2 regions of the Paenibacillus sp. Cedars genome follow, and region 1 is predicted to be linked to the other one. Evidence: a T-box and tRNA genes for the amino acid it is inferred to sense, from the RefSeq annotation. Region 1 holds a T-box; the other holds one or more tRNA genes.
The links. The T-box of region 1 lies ahead of B9D94_RS22010 (arginine--tRNA ligase). A T-box ahead of a tRNA ligase gene usually reads a tRNA of that ligase, here a tRNA-Arg.
Positions count from the first base shown of each region.

Region 1 (4,663 bases):
TCGCAGTCGGCCTGCAAGACCGCATCCCTTCTGGGACACAGTCCGCATATGAACTCCATAGGCCACAATCACAACTTGAACGGACACCAGGAGCGTTATTTCAGAAAAAACGTCCCGTTTTAAAATTTAGCGGACACCACAGCTGTTATTTAGCAATTTAACAGGCAAATCACCCTCTTTTGGCGTTTATAACGGCCCTCAGGTCCGTTAGCATATCTGTTAGAGCTTTTTCACCATATTAGCGGCTTCTGAGTCCGTTATGGCGACCCAGCTCCATATGAATCAGTGGATACGGCTTGCCTGCACCATCCAGCTCCGAGCGGCCCGTCTGCACAAAACCGTATTTTTTGTAAAAAGCGTGGGCTCCGGCGTTCTGTTCATTTACATCGACAGTAAGTTTATCCCCCTTCAACGATTCGGCATGCCGAATCAATTGGCTCCCCGCTCCTCGCCCATGATGCTGTGGATCCACAAACAACATTTCGATTTTCGAGCCGTCCAGGCCCATAAATCCAACGGGCTTGAAATCCTTGTTCAAGCACACCCATAACTCCACAGCTCGAAGTGCTTCATTTTTCACCATTTTATAATAAAAACGGAGATCCTCCTCTGTCAGGAAATCATGCGTGCTGCACACAGCGCGATGCCACAGCTCCACTAATTGATCATGATATTCTTCTTTATAAGCAACAATATGACCCGTCATCCGAAATTCAACCCCATCTCAGGAAAATCACTAGGAAAATGTAATGATATTGTACAAATCACTCCATACTATTATATAGAAATCCTTAATAGTATTCAGGTCTTTATCGTTCAGGAGGGATATAGGATGCCATTATGGCTTATGTACGCACTGCTGTCGGCGGCCACCGCTGCACTTGTCGCTATTTTCGGCAAAATCGGGCTGCAAAATATCGATGCCAATTCAGCCACTGCCATTCGATCTGTCATCATGGCACTGTTCCTGCTGGGCGTGGTGGCCGTTCAGGGCAAATTTTCCGAGCTCGGGGAAATCCTCGTGCAGAAGAAAGCCTTAAGCTTCATTGTGCTAAGCGGAATTGCAGGAGCCATGTCCTGGCTGTTTTATTTTTTGGCACTGAAATACGGTAAGGTATCGCAGGTCGGGCCCATCGATAAATTAAGCGTGGTCATCGCCGTGATTCTTGCCTTTTTGTTTCTTGGAGAGAAAATATCCTGGATTAACGTGATCGGCGTCGCACTCATTGCTGTTGGTGCCCTGCTCGTTGCCGTAAAATAAAGCCGCTGATCAGCGGTTTATCTCATGATCCACTCATAGTTACAACCTATTGAATCTATCGCATTTATATATTTCTAATTATAAACAAAACCTGTCACAATGAGGTTATTCATAAAAAAGGGGGAGTCTTACGATGTCGGAGCAAATATGGAAGCCTCGGGATTACGATCGGCAGTTGTCGTTTGTTTCAGCTTATGGAAAAGGTTTGGCAGAGCTTCTGGCGCCTCGAGCCGGCGAGCGGATTCTCGACCTTGGGTGCGGGACCGGTGATTTGGCTTATGAAATATCTACGGCCGGTGCATACGTGACCGGTATGGACTCAGCCGTGGAGATGATTGAGCAGGCCCAAACTAAGTATAAAAGCCTTGCATTCCGCGTTGGAAATGGCGAAAACTTCACGGTCGAAGCACCTTATGATGCTGTCTTCTCCAATGCGGCGCTGCACTGGATGAAGAATGCTGCAGGTGCAGTCCGCTCTGTGCATGGCGCACTAAGGAGCGGCGGCCGATTCGTCGCCGAATTTGGAGGACAAGGCAATATTGAAACGATCTATGAAGCCCTAAGAACTGTATTCGCCGACCATTATGGAATCGATGCGGACACACGAAATCCGTGGTATTTTCCTAGTGTGGCAGAATATGCGACTCTGCTGGAAGCCCAAGGGTTCCGGGTCCGTATGGCACATCATTATGACCGTCCTACCAAGCTGTCTGAGGGCAAGGAGGGCGTTCGGTATTGGCTCCTGCATTTTGGCGATCATTTCTTTACCGGATTTACAGCTGAAGAAAGGGACCATGCAATTGCCCGCATCAGCCAAATAAGCTACGACACGCTCTGGCATGAGGATGCCTACTACGCAGATTATAAGCGCTTGCGTATCATTGCGGAGAAGCTTTAACAATTTTATGGTTGATTTTCTAAATAGATTGGTTATAATATGAAAAACTTGAAAATGTGATTTTCGTTGATTGGGAGAGTAACTGCTTCAGACTTTAGTCCAAGCGAGCCGGGAGGGTGGAAACCGGTACAAAGTCGGCCGTGAAACGGACCCAGGAGATGGTCTTCCGAATTGAAGGATTGTAGGAAGCCCCGGCTTACACCGTTATTGTATGAAGGTGGTTGAACCCTTGCCGGTTTAACAACAAGAGTGGTACCGCGAGCACAAGTCCTCGTCTCTTTATTGAGATGAGGGCTTTTTTTATTTTTCCGAGGTGTTCTTATTTTTCAAAGGGGGATTTACCGTGTTAAGTCAATTAATGATTACCAGTGTTCAACAAGCAGCAATCCAGGTGTGTGACTCTTTCGGCATCAAGCTGCCGGAATCCATCCCAGTCCGGGTCGAGCAGCCCTCCAGCATAGAGCACGGGGATTATGCAACCAACATCGCAATGCAGCTTGCCAAGCTGCTTCGTAAGGCTCCCCTGCACATTGCCGAGTTAATTAAAACGGAGCTTGAGCAGGATGTTCCCTTCAAACAACTGGTTTCGGCCACGGAGGTCGTGGCTCCAGGTTTTATCAATCTGCACATCGACTGGGAAGCGTGGGCCAACCACCCATTTGAACTGCCGCCGGCGACCCATGAAAAGATTGTTATCGAGCACACCTCCATCAATCCGAACAAATCTGCGCATATCGGTCATTTACGGAATTCCTGTATCGGGGATACGCTGGTCCGGCTGATGAGAAAGCTTGGCTATGAGGTGGAGGCGCATAATTATATCGACGATCTTGGCAATCAGCTGGCGGATACGGTTGTTGGAATGCTCCATACCCCGCTGTCCAAGGAACATGCCAGATTCGGTGATTACTGCTGGGATGTGTATTCGAGCACGAATAAAGCATACGAAAGAGAACCTGCACTGGTTCAACATCGGACGGAAGTTCTCCACGCATTGGAGGAGGGACATCAGAATCTTTCCTGGATCGGATTGCTCGTAGCTGAAAGAATCGTTAAAGAGCATCTTGAAGAAATGAAGCAGTTTGGCATTGGATACGACCTTCTGGTATGGGAGAGCAGCATTGTCAGAGAGGGATTTTGGGATTCCGCTTTCGAATTGTTGAAGAACACCTCACTGTTCCATCAGGAAACCGAGGGTAAGCTGGCAGGCTGCTGGGTGCTCAAACAATTAGGGGGAGATAAGGCAGACGATCCCGATTCCGAGCACAGCATGGACAAAGTGCTGGTACGCTCTAATGGCATTTTGACTTACACCGCCAAAGATATTGCTTATCATTTGTGGAAATACGGACTGCTCTCCAATGATTTTGTATATACAAGATTCACCGAAGATGTTTGGACCACGAGCACTCAGGGTGAACAGCAGGCATATGGCAAAGCCGATATGGTTATCAATGTCATTGATTACAGGCAGCAGTACCCACAGCTGATGGTGAAGCAGGCACTGGAAGGCTTGGGATTCAACGAAGAAGCCCAGAACCTTCGACATGTCAGTTACGGCGTGGTTTCACTTAGTCCTTCGGCAGCAGCGGATCTTGGAATCGACACTTCCGACGGAAAGGCGTCCTATGCCATGTCCGGACGTCAAGGGATCGGGATAAAAATTACCGAGCTTATCCAGCAAGTAGCCAAAGTCATCGAAGATACCCGTTCGGATAAAAACGGATTGTCCAGCCATGCGATAGCAGCAGCCTCCATCCGTTACTATCTGCTTCGCTTTGCACTGCAAACCGAGGTTGTGTTCGATCTGAAACAGGCCACGGAAATTTCGGGAAATACGGGAGTCTACCTGCTCTATTCCTACGCGCGTGCACTTAGTGTTCTCAATAAAGCGCAGGATGCCGGTGTCTTGCCCTCTATGCCTGCTCACTTCCCTGACATGGAAAAAGCAGAGCATGCGCTGCTGAGGCATATCAGCACCTGGCATGATACCCTTTATGCTGCCGGACGAGAGCTATCCCCAAGCGCCATCTGTAACTTCGCGTATGAGCTGTGCTCCTTGTTCAACAATTTTTATTCGGCATGTCCGATTCTGAAAGCCGAGGCAGACGTACAGCGTTTCCGGATATGGCTCACTTCGCTGTTTAAGGATACCCTTGGCGAAGCTTTGGAAGTGTTGGGATTGCCAACGCCGAGCCGGATGTAAAGGAAACTCTGTGGGAGGTTCCTGAATGCAGCTGTAGTTTCTTTAAAAAAGCCGCCCATTCTTATTCAACAAGAATAAGAATGGGCGGCTTTTTTCCTTTATTGCAGCCCTCTGACGGTCAGTCTGACCTGAACTCCATCCGTTGCTGGCTCTTCCTGAAGAGTCCAGTTGACAGCCATTGCCTCCTTCAAGCGAGCCAACTGCTCCTTCTTGAGCTTTAACCCCTCAATGATTCCCTCACCCACACGGAAGTCGGATTCCGAGCTGAGGTGAAAGGTTTCCTCCAGCCATATTTTCA
Region 1 is NZ_CP020866.1:4,388,286-4,392,948, forward strand. Features, by position in the region: gene B9D94_RS21995 (acetyltransferase) at 239-706, opposite strand; gene B9D94_RS22000 (EamA family transporter) at 833-1,261, shown strand; gene B9D94_RS22005 (class I SAM-dependent methyltransferase) at 1,395-2,159, shown strand; T-box leader at 2,217-2,441, shown strand; gene B9D94_RS22010 (arginine--tRNA ligase) at 2,503-4,365, shown strand; gene B9D94_RS22015 (hypothetical protein) at 4,464-4,663, opposite strand, start outside.

Region 2 (17,151 bases), 2.3 Mb from region 1:
GCCGCCGGCTCGCTGCCGGAGAAGAGCATGCTCACCGTATGGTCCCGGACGTCCCCGGGCAGCTGGATGCTGGTGGAGCTTACGCCCTGGAAGGACATCACCAGCGGAAGTGTACGTCTGGCGTGGACGATGGCTGTAGTTGGAGCCGCCGCCATTCTGCTGTCCTTGTTCTTCACAATGTTCCTATCCCGGAATTTCACGCGGCCGATCCGGAAGCTCGTTCAGCTGATGCAGGCGTTTAATCCCGAGAAGCGCGGACAGCCGCTGCCGACAGAATACCGCAACGAATTCGGCAGCCTGTTCAGCGGCTACCGCAAGCTTACCGAGCGGATCGAAACCCTGTATCAATCCCTGGAGCAGCAGTATAAAGCACAGCGCGAAGCGGAGATTAAGGCGCTGCAAGCGATGATTAACCCCCATTTTCTCTACAACACGCTGGATCAGCTGAATTGGATGGCCCTTGAAGCTGGCCAGGAGAAGATCAGCCAAGTGCTCGAGCTGATGGGACAGATGTTCCGCATCGGGCTGTCAGGCGGCGAATCCATGATTACGCTTCAGGAAGAGCTTCTGCACGTGGATTGCTTTCTGAAAATCCAGCAGTTCAAGTGGGGCGAAGAATTGGAATGGCACATCGATTGCCCGGAGGAATTACGGCATCTGATGATTCCGAAGCTGACCCTGCAGCCCTTTGTAGAAAACGCCGTTATGCATGGTTTTCATGGCAGACGCCAGGGCCGGATTCATCTGATTTGCATGGAAGAGGACCGAGGCATCCGGATTTGGATTCGGGATGACGGCATCGGACTGCGTGAAGACTGGAAGACTCGTAAACGCCATCCCACGGGCGGATACGGGATCCGCAATGTAAAGGAGCGCATACAGGTTTATTTCGGCCCGCCCTTTGGCGTTTCGCTTCGCAACCGTACCGATGCGCCAGGCTCCGAAGCGGAGATCTATTGGCCGAAGGTAAATCAGCCGCGGGATCAGGAAGGGGGAGGAATACATGTGGACCATCGCTATCGTGGATGACGACCGGCAAGTGCTCAGCGGCATGTCCCGGCTGATTCCCTGGGAGCAGCTCGGAGTCCGGCCTGTCGGGGAGGCTCTAGATGGTGAAGAAGGACTTCGGCTGATTGAAGCGACTCAGCCCGATATTGTCATTACGGATATTTATATGCCGGTGATGAACGGTCTCGATATGATTGAACAGCTCCGTAAGCAGCAGTACGCTGGCAAAATCATCATTTTGAGCGGGTACTCGGATTTTGACTACGCTCGTAAAGCGCTTCGGCTTCAGGTTGATGATTATTTACCGAAGCCGGCCTCACCGACCACGATCCGCGAGGTGCTGCAGCGCGTCACCCGCGAGCTTGCGGAACGCCGAGCGCTGGAACACAGAGAGCAGGAGATTCAAACCCAGCTTATGCAGTATGAGCCTTATCTGGAAAGGGAATGGGTCAAGTCCGCCCTCACCGGAGGAACACCCTCCCCGCTGACAGATCCCTCCCGAATGCTGGAACGGCTCGGCTGGAAGAATGCCCAATTCATGATGCTGGCCTTAGAAATCAAGCGGCAAGGACGTATGGAGGGAATCTCCGTCCGTGACTGGCACCTGTTCCGTTTCGCCGTGGGCAACACGGTCGAGGAGCTGGCCGGCCAGGATGGGCTGCGCAGCTATTTCCTGGAGCTGCATAGTCACCATATGGCACTGCTGCTGTATAAGCCCCTCTCCTGGCCGACAGAGGCGTTCCGCTCGGAAGTTCTGGCACTGGCAGGGCGAATCAATTCATCTGTGCATCGGTTCCTCAAGGTCAAGCTGCACATCGGGGCAGGTCTTCGCAAGGATGACTGGCTTGCCATCCCCGATTCTACCGAAGAAGCATTTCAGGCACTCGCCGAGCGGCGCGAACCGGATGTCGCCTTTCCCTGTGTCTACGTTTATAACGAAGGCGGTTTCCGGCATTCAGCAGCACGGAGCGTACGGCCGGTGCGATTTTTCCAGGAGATGACCGACGCTGTTCGAACCTTCGATGAGCCCCGGGCGCTGCTGGCGCTGGATGATTTCTTCCGCAGGGATAACGGCGCGGCCCAGCTCCAACCCGAAGAGCTTACCGCCATCGGAACGCAGCTGTTCGCCATCCTCTCCTTCACCCTGTATGAGTCCGGCATCCGGCTCGACGATGAACTGCCTCTCACGGACTTGACCAAAGAGCTGGACCAAATGGAAGATGCGTTGCAGTGGAAAGCATGGGTAGCGGAGAAAGTGAAACGAATCTGCTCGCGTTACACGCCTAACGAGAACCTCAAGCATAAGGAAACGGTCGATTATATCATCCAATACATTCATGAGCATTATGCCGAGAACATCCACCTTCAGGATTTGGCCGACCAGGTCTATATCTCCAAAAACTATCTCAGCACGTTATTCCGCCAGTTTACAGGCGAAACCTTTGGCGATTATCTAACCAGGGTCCGAATGGACAAAGCCAAGCGCATGGTTCTCGAGAAAAAACTGCTGATCGCCGAAATCGCCGAGCGGGTCGGTTATCGGAATGTTCCGTACTTCACCACCCTGTTCAAAAAGCATACCGGACGCAGTCCGACCGAGTTCCACAAAGCCTGAATGAAGAGTTCCCGATTATTCCTGGCGTTAAGCATATGGCCCCCTTCACTCGATAATCGTAAAATACTGAAACGATTTGTTGATTTGTCCACTACGAGGGAGGCTCTGGACTTGGTACGTTAAGTGAAGAAGTAGATCAGTTACTTAAGGGAGGTTCATCCGATGAGAAAATCATGGCATCGTCTCGCCACTGGCGCTGCGGCAGTGCTTTCACTATCACTCATTCTCTCCGCTTGCAGCGGTGTCAAGAAGGAAGAAGGCGGATCCGCGGATTCGGGAAACGGCAAGTCCATCACACTCCGGATCATGTGGTGGGGCTCTCAAGCCCGGCATGACGCAACTTTGAAAGCGCTTGATTTATACTCTGAAAAGCATCCGGGCATCACTTTCGAACCAGAGTACCAGTCCTTCGACGGGTACCAGGACAAGCTGTCTACCCAGTCCGCGGGGAAAAATACACCGGATATCTTCCAAATGGATGCCGCCTGGTTCAACGATTGGGCATCCAGCGGACGGCTGGAGGATCTCTCCTCCATTCCGACGGACAAGATCGATAAGGTGCTGCTTGAGACTGGCACCTATCAGGGCAAATTGTACGCGATGCCGCTGGGCAACAATGCCTGGGGCATGGTGTACAACAAAACGATGATGGACAGTCTCGGCATTCAACCGCCAAAGACATGGGACGAGTTTTTTGCCATGGCGCGTGACCTGAAACCGAGGCTGGCCAAAGACCAATACCTCACGCGGGACCTGACCGCGGATGGCGCGTCCTATATGTCCTATCAGCTGAGCATGGGCAAAGGCTTCTCCATGAGCAAGGACGGAAAATTCCATTATGACGAGGCTACCTGGAAGGATTGGATGAACCAATGGGCTGAGCTTCGCAAAGAACAACTTGTGACACCTCCGGACGTGACCGTGTCGGATAAAGGGCAGGACGCACAAATGGACCTGCTCATCCAGGAAAAGATTCTGCTTCGGGGCGCACATGCGGCGGAATTCGGCGGAACGGATGCCTTAAAACCTGGCGTGATGGCACTAACGACTCAGCCGAGGGCCACGCAGGCGAGCGGCTGGCTGAAAGCCTCCATGTATTGGAGTGTCAGCCCCAACAGCCAATATAAAGAGGAAGCGAAGGAGTTTATCGACTGGTTCGTCAACAGCGAAGAAGCCGGAGAAATCTTGGGCACTTCGAGGGGGATTCCCGTTAATAAAAGCGTAGCCGATGCGCTCCAGCCTAAATTTACGGACGTCGATAAAAGCTCCCTCGGTCTGATCAACGAGGTATCCAAGGACGGCGCCGCGTTTGACCCCGGCCCGGGGAATAAGGGCGGCTGGGCCAACTTCACGAAGGAGTACGACAACATCACGCAGTCGATTATGTTCGGTAAAATCAGCATCGACGAGGGCTGGAATCAGATTGTCAAATTAAGCCAAAGCTTGGAGTAAGCTATGTCCCATAAGGGCTGGATTACGTTTGCATAAAATGCCGTACGCGCGGCAGCGTAGCAATAGCAGTAGTACACCAAAAAGCACCTGATACTATCAGGTGCTTTTTGGTGTTTGCTTTTCAGTTCTGAGCGGCATCTTGTAAGTCAGCTTTACCGCAACAATATAGGGAGCACCGACTTTCCTGGGTCGGCACAACTCCATCGAATCACAGCCAGCCACGACCGCTTTGAAATTTCGATGAAATAAACAGGCTCAAACAGCTTCTTTAAACCAGCATATTCAGATTCTACACGAAATAATGTTCATTGAAATAAAAAGAGGGCAGCCTGGGATGACTCCCTTAGACTGCCCTCTATATACGATATCTTATATGTGTTTCCACACATTTTACTCTTCTACACTTTGTGCCACTAGGAAGCTTATATTTTCCTTGCTCCCACCCTCTTTCCTTACTCCACCGTCACGCTCTTCGCCAGGTTACGCGGCTTATCTACGTCGTTGCCACGGGCAAGAGATGCATAGTAAGCAAGAAGCTGCAGTGGAACTACAGACACGGCAGCCGTCAAGATCGGCAAGGTCTTCGGAATGGCAAAGGCTTGATCCACGGATTTCAGCAGGCCAGCCACATGCTCTTCATACGTAATTGCCATTACTTCAGCACCACGTGCTTTCACTTCCTTGATGTTACTTACGGTTTTCTCCAACACCGCTTCCTGGGTTGCCAGGGCAATGACTGGTATTCCCTCTTCAATAAGGGCAAGCGTACCATGCTTCAGTTCGCCGGCAGCATATGCCTCGGAATGAATGTAAGAGATCTCCTTGAGTTTCAGGGAGCCTTCCTGTGCCACGGCGTAGTCCTGACCACGGCCGATGAAGAACAGGTTCTCATGCTCCGCAATTTGCTCGGCATATCCCTTAATGGATTCCGCGTTGGTCAGCATGGATTCCACCTGTTCAGGCAGTGCTTCCATCGCTGCAATGACTTCAGCAACAGCGTCCTCAGTCATTGTACCGCGTACTTGAGCCAGGTACAGACCAAACAGATAGAAGGCAATCAACTGTGAGGTATAAGCTTTAGTGGATGCTACAGCAATCTCTGGACCAGCCAGCGTGCCGAGTACATCATTCGCTTCACGGGCAATCGAGCTGCCTACTACGTTCGTGATGGCCAGGACATGAGCACCGTGGCTCTGGGCTTCACGAAGCGCAGCCAATGTGTCAGCCGTCTCACCGGATTGGCTCACCACGATGACAAGGGTCTCTGGTGTAACGATTGGCGAACGGTAACGATACTCGGAAGCCACATCATTTTCTACCGGAATGCGTACCATTTCTTCGATCACGCTGCGTCCAACAAGACCGGCATGATAAGCCGTACCGCAGGCAACGATCTGCACATTGCGAATGTTCTTAATCTGTTCCTGGGTCAGCTTCAGTTCAGGCAGAACCACTTTGCGTCCGCTCTCATCCACGCGGCCCAGCATCGTATCACGGTATGCTTTTGGCTGCTCATGGATTTCCTTCAGCATGAAGTGATCGAATCCGCCTTTTTCCGCTGTAACAGCATCCCAATCGACACGAATCATTTCCCGAGAAATAAAGTTCCCCTCAATGGTCATTAATTCGACAGCATCTGCCGTCAAGAGAGCCATCTCTCCGTCGTTAAGAATATATACGTTCCGTGTATATTTCAAAATCGCCGGAATATCAGAACCGATGAAATTCTCTCCTTCGCCAAGACCGATAATAAGCGGGCTTGCTTGACGCACAGCCACCAGACGATCCGGCTCATACTCGGTTAAGACTCCAAGGGCAAATGCACCTCTCATGTAAGAGATCGCCTTCTGCACGGCCTTAACGATATCACCGTCATACTCACGGGCAATGAGGTGGGAAATAACTTCTGTATCGGTCTCCGAAACAAAGTGATGTCCTTGACTGATCAGCTCTTCCTTCAGCTCTAAATAGTTCTCAACGATACCGTTATGAACAACGGAGAACTTCTGGCTTTCGTCTGTATGCGGATGAGAGTTCACGTCCGATGGACGACCATGCGTAGCCCAGCGGGTATGACCGATACCTGCGGTTCCTACGAGGGGAGCAGACTCCAGTCTCTCCTCCAAGTTGGCAAGACGTCCTTGTGCCTTCGCAACGCGCAGACCTTCATTCGTGAAGACCGCGATCCCAGCAGAATCGTATCCACGATACTCAAGCTTTCTCAATCCTTCGATCAACACCGTTTGCGTTTTCTGATTTCCAATATATCCGACAATACCACACATAGTATGATTCCTCCGTTCGATTTCCCTATAATAGTTAGGCGGAAATAGAACACGGCAGCATCTGTGCGGTATGAGGAAAGAAGAATGATCTATTCAATTATCAACGTTCAAGAAACCCAGCAATACGTAGGCTGATTTTAGTTGAACAGACATGAATGCACTCTTCTTCCACCGCGCTGTCGCATTCTAGATCGCACATTCATGTTTTGGTATATAAGTTATTGTGCAGCACCTGCAAATACGTTGTCAGAACGGTCGCCCATTCCTTTTCCGTGATCCGCTTACGGTTGGTGCATCACCGAGAGGTCCCCGCCGAATAATCCGAACACCTCTACCTCGTCAACTTGCGTTCTGCCGTTTGGTCATTCCATCAAGCAATAACCAATCCCCGCGCAGGTACAAGCTCTGGCGCTTATGAAGCTTATAGTAACCTCACGGTCCTCACTTTCTATTCTTGAATAACATCCTTTATTATATTCACACATCATCACTTTGGCAACTCGGCCGTTTCCTTGCCCGACTGGACTCTACACGCTATAATCCACGCTGATGACATCGAATGACCTATGTTCGCAGGCGATGGCTTACACAGCTATGTTCGCAGACAGGACAGGGTGTGTTGCGCTTTCATACACTCGACATATTGGAAAAGCTGTGGGCCAGTGAACCGAACAACATAGTTCACTGGCCCTGACAGAAATTAGTCTGCTTTCCTTGAAAAATACACCCTTAGACTTACGCCAATTCCCGCTTCACTACATCCGCAATCTGCGTAACATAACGATCGAGCTCTTCTTTGTCCGGGCCTTCCGCCATGACTCGAATAAGGGATTCCGTACCCGATGGGCGAACCAAGACACGGCCGTTATCGCCCAGAATGCCCTCAACCTCAGCAATCGCGGACTCGATAACCGCATTTCCTTGATATTTGCTCTTATCACCCACACGTACATTAACCAGCACTTGCGGGTACTTGCGCATGCTGCTCTTCAGCTCATGCAGAGGCTTCCCGGAGGCTACCAATGTATCCACCAGTTGAATCCCCGTCAAAATGCCATCACCGGTTGTGTTGTGATCCAGGAAAATGACATGTCCGGATTGTTCTCCGCCCAGGTTATACCCGCCGCGGCGCATTTCTTCCATGACATAACGGTCGCCGACTGCGGTTTTTGCTGTTTTCAGCTTCAAGCTCTCACATGCTTTATAAAAGCCGATGTTACTCATGACGGTCGAAACGATTGTGCCTTCCTTAAGCTTGCCCGCACGGTTCATAGCGTCACCGCAAATGCATAGGATGAAGTCGCCATCCACTTCCTCGCCTTTACCGTCAATCGCAATCAGACGATCCGCATCACCGTCAAAAGCAAGACCGAGATCAGCCCCATGAGCAAGCACAGCCTCAACGAGTTTCTCTGGGTGTGTAGATCCACAGTGATCATTAATATTCAGGCCATTCGGCTCAGCGCCAATGGTGATTACGTCAGCACCCAACTCACGGAAAAGTTTCGGAGCCAGCTCATAAGCAGCACCATTTGCACAGTCGAGCACGATTTTCAAGCCGTCAAACCGGTTGTTAACCGTGGTTTTCAGATAATCCAGGTATTTATATTTCGATTCATCATCAATGAGAAGCTCACCTAAATCAGCTCCGATCGGACGCGGCAGATTATCCGTTTCGGCATCCATCAGCTCTTCAATCTTGAGTTCTGTTTCATCCGACAGCTTGAAGCCGTCTCCGCCGAAGAATTTGATGCCGTTGTCCTGCACCGGATTGTGCGATGCCGAGATCATGACACCTGCATCAGCTTTCAACAGTCTTGTAATATAAGCCACCGCGGGAGTGCTTACAACACCCAAACGAATGACGTGTGCACCGATGGACAGCAGGCCTGCAACCAAAGCCGACTCCAGCATAGCCCCGGATACCCGGGTATCCATACCGATGATTACGGTTGGCTTCTCTTTATCACCTGTCAACACATAGCCGCCGCAGCGACCGATGCTATAAGCCATTTCCGCTGTCAGTTCTTGATTCGCAACTCCTCTTACTCCATCTGTACCAAAATATTTCCCCATGTTTTATATACTCCTTTATCTACTCTTCGATATTATCCATCTTGTGATGATTCTGACCCCGTTGTTCCATCGTTCGATCCGTCTCCCGGCGGATGGGATGGACTTTCTCCTGATCCGGAGTTATCCGTGCCCTCGTTCGTGGGAGGCGCAGGCGGATTCTCCACTTGATCATTACCTGATCCCGTTCCCGGTGAATCAGGCTTGTCTTTGTCGGTTCCCTCGTTGTTAGAGCTGCTTGGATCCGTTGTAACTGGCTTGGAATTGTCCTTCAGCTCCACTTTAATGACAAGTCGATTCCGGTCCGCTCGGTTGATGAAACTTGGCAATGTGATCTGCAGCGGAATTTCGTGCACCCCCGCCTTCAAGCCGGCCGCATTCGCTTCAACCCCGATGTCTGATGGCTCCAGACTATTCAGCAAATCCGGCGCACCGGTAAGCGTCAAGGATATCGTCTGCGTTTTCGGATCGGTTATTACAGCATCCAGGCCTGAAGAGACCCCTTTTAACGTAATGGGAATGCCATTAACAACCCGTTCACCATGCGATACGGCCGTAACATCCACTGTTATAGAGCTCGGCTCGATTTTCTCAAAACCTTCGGGCGGCGTCAAGTCGGCCGTAAGCACTGTTGTTCCGGAGTTCCTAACTTCTCCCAAGTTGATCGCGGCTTCGATATAGGTCCCAGCTCCTGCGAGTGCCTCCTTGCTGCCGAACAGCTTCACTTCTTTTACCTTCTGGTCTACCTTGGATAAAACGAATCCTTCCGGCAGTCTTCCCGTATATTCAAGCTCCAGAGGAAGAGTCACGAACGCAGGTTCAATCGGTACTTCAGCCGCTACCGCAGCAGGTTCAATGACCGCATCCTCCATCTCGACGCCTTGCTTATCATATGCTGTAAGCTTGACTCGCTTCTCCGTAATTTTCTCCTTGGCTCCATCCAGATCCACGTTACCTTTGACCTGTCCCAAATTCGCCATCGACGATTCTGGCAGGGTTACGGTGACCTGTCGTGGGTCAATCAGCACGGGTGTTCCGGCCCGGTAATCTTTTGCCGGTTCCCCCTTCGTGCCAATACTTACCGTAACGGATTCCGATACTCTTGTCTCTACCGTTACGGTTACAGCGGAAGGTTCCATCGATACCAGCTCAACTCCGCTTGGAATCGAGTAAGTTAGCGGAAGTGTGTGTGTACCCGGTTCTCTGACAGTACTCAGATCAAGTTTCACTTTATATTCATCCGTCAAGAGCGCAATGTTGGACTTCTTCCCTCGAACTTCGAGATTCACGCGATCTTTATCAATGCCGGTTAATGCATATTCACTATCATCAAATCCATAAGTCTGGATCTTAACGCCTTCAATGATCTTGGTATCATAAAATGTAGTTGGCGGGGCAGGAGCTCCACTGTCCATATGAACCATTGCCCATAACAGGATACTGACTGCCAAAGCAATCAATTTGCTTGCCGTGTTGTTCTTGATCCATTTATCCATTACGGCCATCCCCCTTCCGTTTCCAGAAGAACGAGCGTTTCTCCTTTATGGATGCGGCAGGACGAAGCTCCTCATACAGCTTGGAGATCAGAGACTCTTCTTTGATATCCCGAACCACTTGTCCATTCAAAGCCAGCGATACTTGTCCAGTCTCCTCGGATACAACAACAGAAATGGCATCCCCCACCTCACTGATACCGATGGCTGCACGATGCCTCGTTCCCAGTTCCTTGCTGATAAAAGGATTCTCTGATAGTGGCAAATAACAGCCTGCCGCTGCAATTTGACCATTCTGAATGATGACCGCCCCATCATGGAGAGGTGTATTCGGTATAAAAATGTTAATGAACAACTCCGAGCTGATCACAGACCGCATCGGAATTCCCGATTCTACAAATTCATTCAGACCTGTGGTCCGCTCAAACACGATCAGAGCCCCTATTTTGCGCCTCGACAAATAATTAACCGCCTTAATGGTTTCGCTGATTAACTTATTCGTCTCCTCATCAACATCCCCGCCCCGTCCGAACAGCTTACCTCGCCCAAGCTGCTCCAGACCACGTCTAAGCTCCGGTTGGAAGATGATAAAGATGGCAAGCACCCCAAATGTAAAGATCTGATTCATCAGCCATTTGAGTGTGTACAAATCAAACCAGGTGCTAAGCGCCCAGATGACAACCAGCACAAGAATCCCTTTAAGCAGCTGGACCGCCCTTGTACCTCGGACGAGCAGAATCAATTGATATATTATATAAGTAACGATAAGGATATCGATGATATCTTTAATGGTTTCACCCCAGGTCATATCTGTGAAATACTCCATACAGCAACCCCCGTCATTTCCTTTAAGTGCGGGCCCAATCCATCCGGTTCCTCGAAGATGATCGCAGGATTCGATACCGAACCTGCCCACATGATCCTTCGTGAATGCCCCAGGACTTTTTGAACTTCCTCTTGAGTAACGCTTGAGACTATATATGTAGTATGTGCTCTACACTCTCTAGGTTATAACGTTAATCTTTCCGATGCAAGCGGACGTCCCTCGCTTTTCGTATTTAGAAGCCTAAAATCAACAAAAGAAGCGCCTTCTTTTCACTGAAAAGAGGCGCTTTCATTCAGCAAGCTGCGGCTTTCACCTAGCGATAAGCGACATCTGTAAACAGAGTGGAAATTTTATACCATATCCAATCCATTGCCCTATCTATATCTTTCACTTGACCTGCTATATGTGCGGTGGAAGCCTGAAATAATTCTCCGTCAATGACCGTCAAATTGCCATTAACCTGGCCATAAACCTTAGCTTTGCCATTCTCAACTGTAATATCTCCCGTGATGATCTGATCTGGAGGAATAATGACGGTATCTCCTTCAATCACCAGTTTTTCGAATTCATCACTCTTCACAACCAGCTGATTATCCTGACTCCAAAAACTGATTGTACTAAAGAGCATGACAACCAAAAACATTGCTGCAGCCGTGAGCGCAGGATGATTCCTAACCCATTTGACCCAGACTTTTTGTGTCTTGGGCTGCGGCAGCATGCCCATTATACGATCCGTTAAATCATCTGATGGCTTGGTCGCATGATGAGTTAAGGAAAAAAGAAGCATATCGGTATGCTCCAGCTTCTCGAAGTAATTCCGACAGTCAGCACAATCCAGCAAATGCTTCTGCAATTCTAGCTGCTGCGGGTTGGACAAGTCATTATCCAGATAATCATGCATCAAAGAGACGGCTAATTTGCAATCCATTTGTGAGCCAATCCTTTCATTCAATCTCTTTGCTGGGTCTATACCTCCTGAGAGGCATAAGACTTGCTTATTGTTCATACGTGCCGGAATCGGGGATGTTTCAATTTTTTTTAAGAAAATCGGAAAGAAAGATGAAATGACATGACTTTCTGATTCCTCAAGAAAAAGCGCCCATAAACGCTGTCTGTCTTCCTCTAAGAACGGCGATAGGCGTTTTTCCTCAAAGCTTGTACTCTAATTTTTTTCGCAAAAATTCACGTCCGCGATGTACTCTCGTCTTGATCGTTGTTACAGGCAAGTCCATAATCTCGCTGACCTCCTGCAGTGATAAATCCTGGATGTACCGAAGGATCATGATCGTCTTGTACTTCGCAGGGAGTCCATCAATAGCCTGATGAATGATGCGCTGTGTTTCGGACAGCAGCATCTCGCTCTCAGGTGTACGGTTATCACTCGGAATCAGGGAGTAGCCGTCCATGCCTTCACTTTCATTCAGATCTGCGTCCAGCGAGAAAGAAGGCTTGCGTTTACGCAGCCGATCAATGCTAAGATTTGTGCCAATACGATATATCCAAGTTGAGAATTTTTGGTTCTCGTCATATCGATCAAGGTTCTTATACACACGCAGAAAAGTCTCTTGTACGACATCCTCGGCCTCATGGCGGTTGCTCAGCATCCGGTAAGCCAGATGAAAAATCTTATCCTTATAAAGCTCTACGATTTCGGCAAAAGCTCTCTGATCCCCTTTTCGGGCCAGCTTCGCCAGTCTTACATCCAAATTGTCCACCATAATTCCCCCAGAATGGTCTGATGGGTAACGTCTAAAAAGCATCATTCAAATGGTAATTCAACTGTTTCTAAAAATCAACAATAATTCAAAAACAATCCCATTTCCATATCAAAGATACGCTTCCTGCAGCCTGTAAATTCATGATCAGCAGGCAAGCAACCTCATAGATGAAAAAACGAGGCCCACAGGGGAACCTCGCTTTATATTAACCCTTGCCTACCCTTTTGACCAGTTACAAAAATCAACCTGTATTGCGCAGCCCTGCTGCAATGCCGTTGATCGTGAGGAGTACTTCCCGGAGCAGATCCGGATCGTCATCCTGCTCTTGCTCTCTAAGTTCACGCAGCTCATTAAGCAGTTGAACCTGCAAATAGCTGAGCGGATCGACATAAGGGTTACGGAGACGGATGGACTCCTGAAGGACCGGCTGGTTATCCAGAATGTCCTGTTGACCCGTTATCTTGAGAACAAGCTCCTTCGTCAAATTGAACTCATCCTGTATCAAACCGAAGATACGCTCACGAGCTTTATCATCCTTCGTCATCAAGGAGTACTCCTTGGCGATGATCAGATCGGCCTTGGCAAGAGCCATCTGAAGCGTGTCAATTAACGAAGTAAAGAACGGATAACTCGTATACATCTTCTGAAGCACCTTCAGATTCTCTTCCTTGTCCTGATAGAAGCTCTGTAAGCCCGTACCAGCAGCGTACCATGCTGGAAGCAGGTAACGGCTCTGCGTCCACGCAAACACCCAAGGAATGGCTCTCAGGTCCTCGAAACGGTCACTGTTCTTACGCTTGGAAGGTCGGGAGCCAATATTCAGTTCTCCCACCTCGGGAAGCGGTGTGGATTCCTTGAAGAAGCTAAGGAAATCCGGGTCACGGAATATCAAATCTTGATATTTCTTCTGTGAAGCAGCCGAAATGCTGGAAGAAATCTCTTCCCATTCCTTTTCGGTCGATTCGGTTTCAGCGTACCGCGCATTCAGAGAAGCCGTAATAAGTGCTGAAGTGGCCTGATCCAAGCTGCGGTAAGCTATTCCTTTCAAGGAATAGCGGGAGGATATCACCTCGCCTTGTTCCGTGATTTTGATGCCGCCAGCAATAGTGGATGCCGGCTGAGCCAAAATGCTGCGGTTCAGAGGCATGCCGCCGCGTCCAAGCGAACCACCGCGTCCATGGAAGTATTTCAGCCTGATGCCGTATTCGTTGCCTACAGCGGTAATATCCTTGAGCGCTACCTGCAGCTCCCAATTTGCTGTAATAGCTCCGCCATCCTTGTTGCTGTCAGAGTAGCCCAGCATGATCTCCTGCAGTTCATTCATTGCGCTTACGGCCTCACGATAAATCGGCAGGCTGAAGAGCTTGCGCATAATTTCAGGCGCTGCATGAAGGTCCTCAATCGTCTCGAACAATGGGGCAGCCTGTAATGTAGCAACCACAGAACCATCATTATCCTTGCGGAAGAGTCCGACCTCTTTGGCAAACACCATCACTTCAAGAATGTCGCTTGCTCCTTCCGACATACTGATCAAATAACTCGAAATACATTTCACACCAAACTCCTGCTGTGCGCGGAATACCGTGCGATAGACTTCAAGGCATTCTTCGGTGCTGTCGCTATACTCCTGATATGGAGTTGTCAACGGTCGAGGATCGTTAAGCAGGTTATTGAGCAGCTCGATTTTCTCGTCCTCGCTCATTTGTGCGTAATCCTGAGTGACGTTCATTTTACGAAGAATTTCGGCCATTGCGTTCTCATGCTCTTGGCTATGCTGTCTGATATCCAGTGATGCTGTATGGAAACCAAACAACTCCGCCTGGCGAATCAGCTTCTGGATATAAGTGTCTGCAACATAGTCAGCAAAATGGAAACGCAAGCTTCGATCAATGATATTCAAATCCTCAATAAACTCTTCAGGAGACTGGTACCGCTCGCTTCCTGTCATGTTTTCATCAAGAATATGACTCATTTTAGCTAACATATATACCAGTTTTACACGATAAGGCTCTTTCTCATTGTGCCAAATTTCCATCTTTTTCAGTGTCACATGCTCGCGGTCTTTTTCGATGGATTGAAGCAATTCATCCGACACGCTCACAATGGATGAACTGAAGCTGAGGTATTTCATGAATTCACGCAAGATCCGTTGATATTCACGAACCGCAAGCTTCCGCTGCATTTCGAGCGTTCTCCATGTTACGTCCGCCGTCACTGAAGGATTTCCGTCCCGATCGCCACCAATCCATGAACCGAAACGCAAATAGGTTGGAACGTGCCAATGGTGACCCGGGTAATACTTACTTAGGCAGCGCTCCAGCTCTTGATAAACCTCTGGCAGAATGTGAAACAGAGTCTCGTGAAAATAATACATGCCGTTTCTGACTTCATCAAGAACCGTCGGCTTGCGATCACGAAGCTCATCGGTTTGCCACAGTGTGATAACCTCATTCAGTAATTTCTCCCGAAGCTGCTCTCGTTCGCGGAATGTCAGTGTCGGGTTGTCCAGTTGCATAACATCGTCTGCTATCCGTTTATGAATATCCAGAATAGCCCGACGCATCGCTTCTGTCGGATGAGCTGTCATTACCAGCTCAAGGGATAGACTTTCGAGAATTTCTTGAACTTCTTCAAACGTAATATTGCGCTCTTTCAAATCCTGGATCGCACTTTCAATGGAACCTGGTTGAACACTCTCCCCAGCGGAACGCTCGTAATCACGCTTGCGGCGTATGCGATGATTCTGCTCTGCGATATTAACCAATTGAAAGTAAATGGCAAACGCACGAATCACCTGATGGCGAATGTCTGGTTCCAGCGTGCTGATAATCCCTTTGAAATCTGCAAACAATTCCGGCAGGAATACGGATCGCAACGATTTACTCGTTTCGCGAATTTTCTCAACTATATCTAAAAGCTCATTGCCTCCTTGATGGACAAGAACTTCCCCAAGAATATTGCCAAGGAACCGTACATCACGCCGCAGCAGATTGTTGGAATTGCTCTTTGCGGTTACTGTAAGTTCAGTCATGCTACTCCTCCCATCTCAACCCGTTTCAGCAGTTTATCTTTAGGACGTAACGCCTTCCTAACATCATACAATAAAAGCGAATGAAAATCTGCATTTTTCAGGCGAAAAAATTAGCCAAATCGACAAAACTCATGCTATTGATATGCCCTTCTACGATAAACATTAGTCCAAGAAACCCTTGATATGACTGCATTCTTTATCACATTAACACTTCGCAGGATAGTCGTGTAAATATGTAAAAAAAACATCACACACGGTGATGTCCTGCATATGTATGGAGCGGGTGATGGGAATCGAACCCACGCTACCAGCTTGGAAGGCTGGAGTTCTACCATTGAACTACACCCGCATATCACCCCACAAAAGTGATCTTATGCTTTGTAGCATATTCTGATTACTTTTATGGGCAATAACGCCTAAGCAAATCGGGATGACACGATTTGAACATGCGACCCCCTGGTCCCAAACCAGGTGCTCTACCAAGCTGAGCTACATCCCGATATTAATCTTTGAAAAAATGGCACGCCCTGAGAGATTCGAACTCCCGACCTTTTGATTCGTAGTCAAACGCTCTATCCAGCTGAGCTAAGGGCGCAAATGGAGCGGACGACGGGAATCGAACCCGCGACCCTCGCCTTGGCAAGGCGATGCTCTACCGCTGAGCCACGTCCGCATAAATGGTGCGCGTGGAGGGACTTGAACCCCCACGTCAAAGACGCTAGATCCTAAGTCTAGTGCGTCTGCCAATTCCGCCACACGCGCACAAGATGAAACAATGGTGAGCCATGAAGGACTCGAACCTTCGACACCCTGATTAAAAGTCAGGTGCTCTACCAACTGAGCTAATGGCTCGCATATCAGGGCCTCCGAAAAATATCCGGAATCACCTTCAAAGCGCAACTTCACTTTTTGGTGTGAAGTGGCTGGGGATATAGGATTCGAACCTATGCATGACGGAGTCAAAGTCCGTTGCCTTACCGCTTGGCTAATCCCCAATATCGATGAGTATTTCTATTTTTCATTTCAACACTCTAATAATCATGAGTTAAATGGTGGAGGCTGAGGGGTTCGAACCCCCGACCCTCTGCTTGTAAGGCAGATGCTCTCCCAGCTGAGCTAAGCCTCCATATGTAATGGATGAGAAATAGTGGTGACCCGTAGGGGATTCGAACCCCTGTTACCTCCGTGAAAGGGAGGTGTCTTAACCCCTTGACCAACGGGCCTCATTTACATGACGCATGTCCATTCTAAAAACGAATCTGGAGCTTCCAACCGGGATCGAACCGGTGACCTCATCCTTACCATGGATGCACTCTACCTACTGAGCTATGGAAGCAAGTGGCTCCCCGAACAGGACTCGAACCTGTGACAACTCGATTAACAGTCGAGTGCTCTACCAACTGAGCTATCAGGGAATATGTATCCGCTTGGCGACGTCCTACTCTCCCGGGACCCTGCGGTCCAAGTACCATCGGCGCTGGAAGGCTTAACGGTCGTGTTCGGTATGGGTACGCGTGGAACCCTTCCGCCATCGCCACCAAACGGCTTCAGATGCTTAATCACCTGAAAACTAGATACGAAACGAAGTTGCAGCACATTGAAATATGTTTGGATAAGCCCTCGACCGATTAGTATTGGTCAGCTCCATGC
Region 2 is NZ_CP020866.1:227,547-244,697, reverse strand. Features, by position in the region: gene B9D94_RS02660 (cache domain-containing sensor histidine kinase) at 1-1,029, shown strand, start outside; gene B9D94_RS02655 (response regulator transcription factor) at 1,004-2,623, shown strand; gene B9D94_RS02650 (ABC transporter substrate-binding protein) at 2,786-4,075, shown strand; gene glmS (glutamine--fructose-6-phosphate transaminase (isomerizing)) at 4,528-6,360, opposite strand; gene glmM (phosphoglucosamine mutase) at 7,096-8,436, opposite strand; gene B9D94_RS02635 (CdaR family protein) at 8,469-9,929, opposite strand; gene cdaA (diadenylate cyclase CdaA) at 9,922-10,752, opposite strand; gene B9D94_RS02625 (zf-HC2 domain-containing protein) at 11,066-11,680, opposite strand; gene sigW (RNA polymerase sigma factor SigW) at 11,901-12,470, opposite strand; gene ppc (phosphoenolpyruvate carboxylase) at 12,712-15,501, opposite strand; tRNA gene B9D94_RS02610 (tRNA-Gly) at 15,777-15,850, opposite strand; tRNA gene B9D94_RS02605 (tRNA-Pro) at 15,927-16,000, opposite strand; tRNA gene B9D94_RS02600 (tRNA-Arg) at 16,020-16,096, opposite strand; tRNA gene B9D94_RS02595 (tRNA-Gly) at 16,100-16,174, opposite strand; tRNA gene B9D94_RS02590 (tRNA-Leu) at 16,180-16,263, opposite strand; tRNA gene B9D94_RS02585 (tRNA-Lys) at 16,278-16,353, opposite strand; tRNA gene B9D94_RS02580 (tRNA-Gln) at 16,422-16,496, opposite strand; tRNA gene B9D94_RS02575 (tRNA-Val) at 16,552-16,627, opposite strand; tRNA gene B9D94_RS02570 (tRNA-Glu) at 16,650-16,724, opposite strand; tRNA gene B9D94_RS02565 (tRNA-Thr) at 16,762-16,837, opposite strand; tRNA gene B9D94_RS02560 (tRNA-Asn) at 16,841-16,916, opposite strand; rRNA gene rrf (5S ribosomal RNA) at 16,927-17,043, opposite strand; rRNA gene B9D94_RS02550 (23S ribosomal RNA) at 17,110-17,151, opposite strand, start outside.
Region 2: it encodes a tRNA-Arg, which carries the amino acid that the T-box ahead of B9D94_RS22010 (arginine--tRNA ligase) is inferred to sense. The anticodon was not compared.